2 regions of the Methylobacterium sp. 142-1Y genome follow, and region 2 is predicted to be linked to the other one. Evidence: riboswitches for the same ligand, from Rfam matches in the RefSeq annotation. Region 2 holds a riboswitch; the other holds the start of a gene.

Region 1 (4,781 bases), 1.2 Mb from region 2:
ACACGACAAACCATATGCTCGCCCGTAGACGTGCATCTTAGCGCGAAGCATCGCGCGCCAGCTTGTGGCATCTTCCAAGGCAAGCCGGCAGTGTTTGCACAAGCAAGCACTTTATCGTGTTGGGAAGTTAGCAACGCAGCATAGATGCTGCTCGCATTTGCGCGCGGCTCGCGCCGCCAATGTCAGCGCGATCTCTGACTGGAGATAGTCGGCACTGTCGGAGCAGCGGGGTAGGGACTTTGGAACAGATCACCCAACGCCTTGCGCCGGAACAGGGTCCGCCAGCGGCGGCGCTGATGCTCGTCGCGGTCATGCCGCATGTGGCAGCGTTGGCAGAAGGCTGCGAGGTTGGCGCTCTCGTTGTTGGCCGTGTCATAATCGCGGTGCGCGGCCGCCAGCACCACGCGGGTGACCCGAACACGGGCGAGTAGGTCTTCGTTGCGCAGTCGCTGCCGGAGCTGGCGCCCCTGGCCATCGCGCCAGCCCGAGGTCTCGGCATAAGGGCGAGACCCTGGTAGTGCAACCCGTTGTTGAGCGTGACCTCGCGCAGGCTCGCCTTCACCCCCTTCGGCACGGGCCAGTCCGGAACGAGGACCCATTCGGGGAGGCGATTGCGGTGGGCGGGGGAGCGGGGCTTGCGGGCAACCCGGAGCAAGAGGGTCTTGTAGGCCTCAGTGATCCCCTGCTTCATCTCCCCCAGTACCCACTCCCGGGGGCCCCGAAGTGGCTTGTGTAGGAGGGAGAGGATGTAGGGGGTGTACCCTTCTCCCATCTTCATGATCAGCATGTCGCTATAAGCATGTACCAATGTGGTGATGTGGAAATCAGTGTCTATATGCACATGACTTTCCATATTCACTCCGCATCGGAAGCACATTGCAAGCTGATGAATGCAGGTCTTGAAAGCGTTGGCATACCAACGATCGGGGGAAGCTGCGGTTAAAATTGTATTTTACCGACTCATGACTTAGGATATCAGCGCCGAACCCAGATAGAACAATTAGATTATGATATCGTACGGCGTAGTGCAGACAGTTTAGTCAGCAAATTATCTCGGACGGGTAACGATCTACGAAACGCCGAAGGCCTGAAATTGGGGGGCTATGGGTGACAATATGCGCGTTTAAGGTTGTGCCGTCGTTCTAGCAGCAGCGCCCGCAGAATGGCGGCGTCGAACTAGGCGTCCGCGTTGCCAGGGGCACCCCCGCCGAATCGCGTGAACAGCACACGACTCGAGGCGCCGCGGGATGCGTTGCGTAGACCGGCCAGCAGCGTGCCTTCGTAGGCAGCCTCAGGGACGAGGCGAGCCCGGGTCACGTTGGCCGGCGGCGCCGGACGGCCCGTCCTGCGTCAGGCCGTCAAAGCCTCTGCAGCCTGGAGGTCCCAGATTTAGGTGTCCCATTAGGCCAAACCACGACTCGGTAAAATAATCTTCGCCGGAACTTTTGCCGGCGCCGGAGATCGCACGATGAAACTGAAACACAATGGCTCGCTGCTGGACCTGCAAAATGCCGCCCTCGACTGCGGGGTGTTCGGGGATTGGTCATGGCACGACCGCGAGGGACTGCATCGGTTCCGCTCAGATGAAGGCGAAATCCTGCACTGGTGGCCACGCACTGGAACCGTCGTATTCCAAGGCCGGCCGGGTCCACGGGGCGCCATCTCACTCCGGTGCTCATGCGCTAGGATGTCAACGACGATGGCGTGCGGGTCATCCGCGCGCGTGCGGTCACCCGCTGAAGCATTGGAAGCCGGGTGGGGATCTTCCCCAACCCGGCTTTTTTCGTGCCGAAGCAAACTCCACCGCAGCATTCGCCGGCATCGGTGGTGCCTGCGCCGCCGCGCGCCGCCTCACTTGACCGCGTGCCGTATCGCCGCGTAGCTGGGCTCGACGGTTCCCTATGGGGATTAAAAGGGAATGCGGTGAGGGCCCAGGTCCTAATCCGCAGCTGCCCCCGCAACTGTGAGCGGCGAGCCCTGCATCACCGACGTCACTGGGGTCATCCCGGGAAGACGATGGAGGGCGGTGACCCGCGAGCCAGGAGACCGGCCGTCAGCCGTGGTCACATGTGGGCCGCGCCGGACGGGGTGTTCCGGTGCCTCCACGGTGACGTGCCACTGCCGTAAAGGCTCCCTTGTGACCGCCGTCTCCCGTTCCTTGTTCCTCGCGGCTCTCGCCGCGGTCAGCCTCCCTGCATCTGCCTTTGCCCAAGACGAGATCCGTCTCGACGAAATCGAGGTGACGGCGCCGCTTCCCAGCGTGGCTGGGGCCGCCAGCGCCGGCTATCCTGGTGGCACCACCGGCATCGGCGGCGGGCTGCGCCCCGTCGACGCGGCGAGCGCGGGCATCATCAGCGGCGCAGCGATCAACAGCCGCCCGATCACTCGCCCGGGCGAGGTGCTGGAATCCGTGCCGGGCCTGATCGTCACCCAGCATTCCGGCGAGGGCAAAGCCAACCAGTTCTTCCTGCGCGGCTTCAACCTCGACCACGGCACCGACATCGCCATCCACGTCGACGGTATGCCGGTGAACATGCGCACCCACGCCCATGGCCAGGGCTACGCCGACCTCAACTTCCTGATCCCCGAGCTCGTCGGCGCGGTCGAGTTCCACAAGGGGCCGTACTTCGTCCGCGACGGCGACTTCGCCTCGGCGGGGTCGGTGCGGATCGACTATCTCGACAAACTCGACCGCAACATCGCGCTCACCACGCTGGGCAGCTTCGGCTTCAAGCGAGGGCTCTCGGCCGCCTCCGTTCCGCTCGGTGCGGGAAACCTCCTCGTGGCAGGCGAAGCGCAGACCTATGACGGGCCATGGGTCGTGCCCGATGCCCTTCGCAAGCTCAACGGCGTCGCCCGCTACAGCCAGGGCACCGCGACCGACGGATTCGCCGTCACCGGCATGGCCTACTGGGCCAAGTGGAACGCCACCAACCAGATCCCGGAGCGAGCGGTGGCGGAGGGCATCATCGGCCGCTACGGCACGCTGGATCCGACTGATGGCGGCGATACCGGGCGCTTCTCGCTCTCCGGGCGCTGGAGCCAGTCGGATGCCGGCGGCATCACCCGGGCCTCGGCCTACGTGATCCGCTACCAGATGAACCTCTGGAACAACCTCACCTACTTCCTCAACGACCCCGTCAACGGCGACCAGTTCCGCCAGCGCGATGCCCGCGTGCTCGGCGGTGGCGAGATCTCCAGGGTCTTCCAAGGCGACCTGTTCGGGTTGCCGATGGAGAACGAGATTGGTGTCCAGACCCGCACCGACGACATCCGGGTCGGGCTGTTCAACACAACGGCACGGCAAACCCGCTCGACGGTGCTTGACGACCACGTGTTGGAAGCGAGCGCCGCGTTCTACTACGAGAACCGGGTGCGCTGGACCGACTGGCTGCGCACCAGCGTCGGCTTCCGAGCCGACGGCTACTACGCCGATGTCCGCTCCGACACCCCGGCGAATTCGGGCCGCGCTCGCGACAGCATCGTCAACCCGAAGCTCGGGGCGGTGTTCGGGCCGTGGGCGGATACCGAGATCTACCTGAACTACGGCGGCGGTTTCCACTCGAACGACGTCCGCGGCGTCACCGCGACGGTCGATCCGGCAAGCCCGCTGTTCAACATCAGCCGCTCGCCCTTCCTGGTCCCCTCGACGGGCTACGAGGTCGGGATCCGCAATCGCTCCATCGCCGGGCTGGAGACGAGCCTCGCGCTGTTCCGGCTCGACTTCGCTTCCGAGAACCTCTTCCAAGGCGACACCGGCACCACCGAGCCGAGCCGGCCGACCCGCCGTTTCGGCATCGAGTGGAGCAACCATTACGCCCTCACGCCCTGGCTGCGGCTGGAGGGCGACCTGACGATCACCAACGCACGCTTCTCCGACCATGACCCCGTCGGCCAGCGCGTGCCGGAGGCACCGACCACCATCGCCTCGGCGGGCGTCACGTTCGGCGAGGGCCAGGGTTGGTTCGGTAGCTTGCGCTTCCGCTATTTCGGCCCCCGGCCCCTGATCGAGGACAACTCGGTGCGCTCGAAGCCGACCGCCCTGCTCAACGGCCGGATCGGCTACGCCTTCGACAATGGCGTGAGCCTCGCCCTCGACGTGCTCAACCTGACGAACGCCCGGGCCGACCAGATCACCTACTTCTACGAGTCCCGCCTGCCCGGAGAGGCGGCCGCCGTTGCCGACCGACACTTCCACCCGGTCGAGCCGACCGCGGTGCGCCTGACCCTGGCGGGGCGGTTCTGACGGGCATTCCTGGCTGAGACGAGCCCTACCATCCGGAGCGGACCCTTGCTGCCCAACCCCTTCGACGATCAGCCCGCCCGTCTCAGGGTGAAGATCGGGCTCGTCTACGCCGTCCTGATCGCCGCCAACATCGCGGCCTGGGCAGCGGCACTCACGACCTTCGCCAATAAGCCCGTCCTGCTCTCGACCGCCTTCCTCGCCTACAGCTTCGGACTGCGCCACGCCTTCGACGCAGACCACATCGCGGCCATCGACAACGTGGTGCGCAAGCTCATGCAGGAGGGCAAGAAGCCCCACTCGGTCGGCTTCTTCTTCTCCCTCGGCCACTCCACCATCGTCATCCTGGCCTCGGGCCTGATCGCCGTGACGGCTGCGGCGATGAAGGACAGCCTCGACCAGTTCCATGACCTCGGCGGCGTGATCGGCACCGCGGTCTCGGCGACGTTCCTGCTCGTCATCGGCATCGCCAACCTGTTCATCCTGCGCGGCGTCTGGTCCGCGTTCTGCCGCGTGCGCCGAGGCGGGAAGATCGTGG
Region 2 (4,781 bases):
CGCAGGACGACGAGGAAGAGACGGTCGCGGCCAAGCCCCACAAGCCGGAGCCGAAGGCCGTCGCCAAGGTCGAGCCCAAGCCCGAGCCGAAGAAGGCCGAGATCAAGAAGCCCGAGCCCAGGCTCGTCGAGAAGACGAAGCCCGAGGTCAGGAAAGTCGCCGAGGCGGTCAAGCCCGAGCCCAAGAAGGCGGAGGTCAAGAAGGCGGAGGTGAAGCCGGTGGAGGTGAAGAAGCCGGAGCCGAAGCTGGCCGAGATGCCGAAGCCCGAGCCCAAGAAGGTCGCGGAGGTGAAGCCTGCGCAAAAGCCCGAGCCGGTCAAGCCGGTGAAGGTCGCGGCCCTGCCCGAGAAGGCGCCCGAGCCGGCGCCGGCCCCGGCCGTCGCCCCGGCGGCGCCCGCGCCCGATCCGCAATCGAGCTTCCGCTGGCCCGCCCGCGGCCGCGTGATCTCGGGCTACGGCTCGAGCGGCAACGAGGGCATCAACATCGCGGTGCCCGAAGGCACCCCGGTCAAGGCGGCCGAGGAGGGCACCGTGGCCTATGCCGGCAGCGACGTGAAGGGCTACGGCAAGCTGGTTCTGGTGCGTCACGCCAACGGCTACGTCTCGGCCTATGCCCATAACGGCGAGATCGACGTGCGCCCCGGCGAGAAGGTGAAGCGCGGCCAGACCATCGCCAAGTCCGGCGCGTCGGGCAACGTCACCTCGCCGCAGCTCCACTTCGAGATCCGGAAGGGCGCGACCCCGGTCGATCCGGTGCCGCACCTGGCGAGCAACTGACGCCCGATCGGGCGAGCGAGGAAGCGGGGCGCGCGAGCGTCCCGCTTTTTCGCGTCTGCGGCGAGAAGATCGTCCCGCAACGCGATGGTGCAGCGTTCCAGCGCCGAGGAAGCCGACATCCCGGGGCCGCGACGCGGAATCCGGAATGGCATCAGGCCTCGAGCCGCAATGTCTCCCCGACGCATGCGCCCTCCCCCAACTCCTCATCCATCTGCGCCGCGAGGCCGAAGAACCGCCGCCGCACCTCCGCCGCGTAAGGGTTCTCGCGCTCGATGGCATGGTAGACCTCCGGCGCGTCGTGCCGGACCATGCCGACCGCCTGCATCACGAGGTCGAAGCTGCGGGTCGTCATCCGGGTCGGCAGCGGCTCCATCGCCACCAGCACCTTGGCGATCAGGTGCGTCAGGCCCTGCACCGCCGCCGCCTCCCGGTCATGCGCCTCGGGCGTCGTCAGGATCACGTCGAGCCCGAGGGCGCGGCGCAGGAAGGCGCCGACCCGTCGGGCGCGGTTCCCCCGCACCGGGCAGACCGCGATCTTGAGGCCGCGCAACCCGTCCCGCGCGCTCTGCGGCCCGAACAGCGGATGGGTGGCGACGATGTCGACGCCCGGCGGCAGGCCGGCGCGCATGATCGCGGCCGGCCGCACCTTCACCGAGCCGACATCGAGGACGAGTGCGCCGGGAATCAGGTGCGGGGCGACGTCGCGCACCACCGAGGCGAGGGTCGAGACCGGGGTCGCCAGAATCACCACCGGGCAGGCGGCGGCCTCGGCGAGGCCGCACCGCGCGACGCCGGCCGCCGCGAAGGCGGAATCGGGCGCGAACGGGTCGTGGACCCGCAGCGAGAACAGCGGCGCCAGATGCGTGGCGACGAGGTGGCCGAAGGCGCCGAAGCCGATCAGGCCGAGGGCGGGAAGCGGGATGGGGGAGGACGGCACGGGAGACCTCGGATGGGAGCGAGGCCGGCGGGTCCTGGTATCCTGGAGCCTCAACCGCCGGCATGTCGCAGCGGTTGAGAGATGACGAGCACCCTGCCGCTTAACTGAGCGGCGCGTAATAGAGTCCGGACAGGAAGAGGCTGGTCATGGCCGAGCCTCTACGCCGATCCGGCCCGGGTCGTCAATCGGAACGCGTCGATCAGAACTCGATCCCCTCCTGGGCCTTCACCCCGGCGGCGAAGTGGTGCTTGACCTGCCCCATCTCGGTCACGAGATCGGCGGCGGCGATCAGCTCCGGCTTGGCGTTGCGGCCCGTCACCACGATGTGCAGGTCCGGCCGGCGCCGGCTCAAGGCCTCCACCACCTCCGCGAGCGGCAGGTAGTCGTAGCGCAAGGCGATGTTGAGCTCGTCGAGGATCAGGAGCCGGACGGTCGGATCGGCCATCAGCGCCTCGGTCTGCGTCCAGGCGGCACGCGCCGCCGCCACGTCGCGGTCGCGGTCCTGGGTCTCCCAGGTGAAGCCCTCCCCCATCGTGTGCCAGGCGACCTGATCGGCGAAACGCTCCAGGGCGAAGCGCTCGCCGGTCTCCCAGGCGCCCTTGATGTACTGCACCACCCCGACCCGCCAGCCGCGGCCGAGCGCGCGCAGCATAAGCCCGAAGGCGGCGGTCGACTTGCCCTTGCCCGGGCCGGTATGGACGATGAGCAGGCCCTTCTCGATCGTCTTGCCCGCCACCTCGGCATCCTGCACCGCCTTGCGCTTCTCCATCTTGGCGCGGTGGCGCGCCGCCTCGTCTCCGCTCATCGATCGTCTCCCTTGATGATCATCGGCAGCCCCGCCACCACCAGCACCACCCGGTCGGCGATGGTGGCGAGACGTTGATGAAGGCGGCCGGCTTCGTCGCGGAACCGGCGGGCGAGCGCATTCTCCGGCACGATGCCGAACCCCACCTCGTTCGAGACCAGCACCAGCGGCCCCGGTGCCGCCTTGCACGCCTCGATCAGAGAATCGCGTTCCGCCGCCAGGTCGGCCGCCTCGTCCAGCATCGCGTTGGTCAGCCACAGGGTCAGGCAATCGACCAGCACGGGCCGGCCGGCCGGCGCTCCCCGGATCACCGTTGCGAGGTCGCGGGGCGCATCGACCGTCTCCCAGGGCGGGGGCCGGCGGGTGCGGTGCTCGGCGATGCGAGCAGCCATCTCGTCATCCCAGGCTTGCGCCGTCGCGACGTAGCGCCAGGGGCCTGCTTGCGCCTCGATCAGCCCCTCGGCGTAGCGGCTCTTGCCCGAGCGGGCGCCGCCCAGCACCAGGGTCAGGCGCGGGGCGGCGCGATTCCGGTCCGGCACGGGCCTCTCCTCGTCGAAATCTGGCATCGAAAACCTCGGGGCCGGAGGTGTCGCGGCAGCCGGCGTCGATTGCAAGCCCGTTCCCGACCCGCTAGGGTCGGCGCGACGGTGCCTCGGTGACGAGGTGAAAAGGGAACGCGGAAGCCGGAAGCCTCCGGCGGGCCGCGGCTGCCCCCGCAACTGTGAGCGGTCGAACACGGTCCGCCATCGGCCACTGGAGCGATCCGGGAAGGCGGTGGGCCGGCACGAGGCCGCGAGCCAGGAGACCTGCCGTCACCCCTTCTCTCTCGACGCCGCCGGTGGGGCGGCAGGAGTTCGTCATGGTCGCGATCACCCGGTCTCTCTCCCCCGCCCTGGTCGGCGAGCGCCTGAGCGCCGTCCTCCTCGCCGCCACCCTCGGCGTCGGCCTGCTGTTCGTCTCCGGCTTCGCGCCGGTGGTCGCCCTGCACAACGCCGCGCACGATTGGCGCCACTCCGCCAACTTCCCCTGCCACTGACCAGGGCCGAATCCTTTCGGGCCGTGCGGCCTGCGCCCTGACCGGGCGTGGGCCCGCGGCCCTTTGGTCGTGCAGGTGATCCTCCCATGACGAAACGTCTGCTCGCCGCGGCCCTGGTCGCCGGCTTCCTGGCCGCATGCGTGGCCTCCGCGCTGCAATTCGCCCTCACCTCGCCGCTGATCCTGGCGGCGGAGAAATACGAGACCGCCGAGGCCGTCGCCCCCGCCCGTCACGCCTTCGCCAACCCGCTGATCGTGCTCGCCCATGCGGGCCACGACCATGGGGCCGAGCCGCAATGGCAGCCGGCGCCCGGCCTGCCGCGCCTCGCCTTCACGGCGCTCGCCACCCTGGTGAGCGGCGTCGGCTACGCGCTGCTTCTCGGCGCCGTGCTGGTCGCGACCGGCCGCGCGGTGACGCCCTCCGAGGCGCTGAAGTTCGGCATCGGCGGCTTTCTCGCCGCCAGCCTGGCTCCGGCGATCGGGCTGCCGCCGGAACTGCCCGGCATCGCCGCGGCAGGGCTCGAATCGCGCCAGCTCTGGTGGGTGGCGACCGCGCTCGCCACGGCGATCGGCCTCTACCTGGTGGCAATCCGCCGCGGGCCGGCCGCGATCGGCCTCGGCCTCGCCCTCATCGTCGCGCCGCATGTCTGGGGCGCCCCGCACGGGCCCGAAGAGATCTCCGCGATGCCGCCGGTCTTCGCGGCGCAGTTCGCGGCCCGGTCGCTGGCGATCGGCTTCGCCTTCTGGGCCGTGCTCGGCCTCGCCTTCGGCTGGGCCTGGGAGGCGGTGAGCGGGTCGAAAGGCGTCGCTCGCCGCAGCGAGGTGGCCGCGTGAGCGAACCCGTCACCCTCTACGTCTGCACCACCTGCCGCGACGCCGCCGATACAGGCGAAGGTCCCCGCGCCGGGGCCCGCCTGCACGACGCGCTGGCGCAGGCCCTCGCGGCCCGGCCCGGGGCGCCGATCCGGATCGAGCCGGTGGAATGCCTCTCGGTCTGCAAGCGGCCCTGCACGGTCGCGGTCGCGAGCCCGGGCCGCTGGACCTACGTCTACGGCGACCTCGACCCGAACATCGCCGCCGACACTATCCTCGACGGCATCGGCCTCTATGCCGGGACCCCGGACGGCATCGTGCCCTGGCGCGCGCGTCCGCAGGAATTCCGCAAGGGTGTCGTTGCCCGCATCCCTCCCGCGCCGGTGACCGCATGACCATCCTGAACAAGATTCCC

Evidence for each region. A riboswitch is a leader RNA that binds a small molecule or an ion and turns the genes downstream of it on or off. The one in region 2 is predicted to bind cobalamin.
Region 1: another riboswitch for cobalamin. It lies ahead of AC3AOF_RS15040 (TonB-dependent receptor); the one in region 2 lies ahead of AC3AOF_RS20760 (CbtB domain-containing protein).

Annotation. Positions count from the first base shown of each region.
Region 1 covers NZ_CM173224.1:3,310,720-3,315,500, reverse strand. The annotation lists gene AC3AOF_RS15045 (hypothetical protein) at 183-599, opposite strand; cobalamin riboswitch at 1,876-2,069, shown strand; gene AC3AOF_RS15040 (TonB-dependent receptor) at 2,240-4,246, shown strand; gene AC3AOF_RS15035 (HoxN/HupN/NixA family nickel/cobalt transporter) at 4,292-4,781, shown strand, end outside.
Region 2 covers NZ_CM173224.1:4,536,544-4,541,324, reverse strand. The annotation lists gene AC3AOF_RS20780 (peptidoglycan DD-metalloendopeptidase family protein) at 1-776, shown strand, start outside; gene AC3AOF_RS20775 (prephenate dehydrogenase/arogenate dehydrogenase family protein) at 928-1,713, opposite strand; gene cobO (cob(I)yrinic acid a,c-diamide adenosyltransferase) at 1,913-2,518, opposite strand; gene cobU (bifunctional adenosylcobinamide kinase/adenosylcobinamide-phosphate guanylyltransferase) at 2,515-3,084, opposite strand; cobalamin riboswitch at 3,147-3,346, shown strand; gene AC3AOF_RS20760 (CbtB domain-containing protein) at 3,378-3,554, shown strand; gene AC3AOF_RS20755 (CbtA family protein) at 3,641-4,387, shown strand; gene AC3AOF_RS20750 (DUF1636 family protein) at 4,384-4,761, shown strand; gene cobW (cobalamin biosynthesis protein CobW) at 4,758-4,781, shown strand, end outside.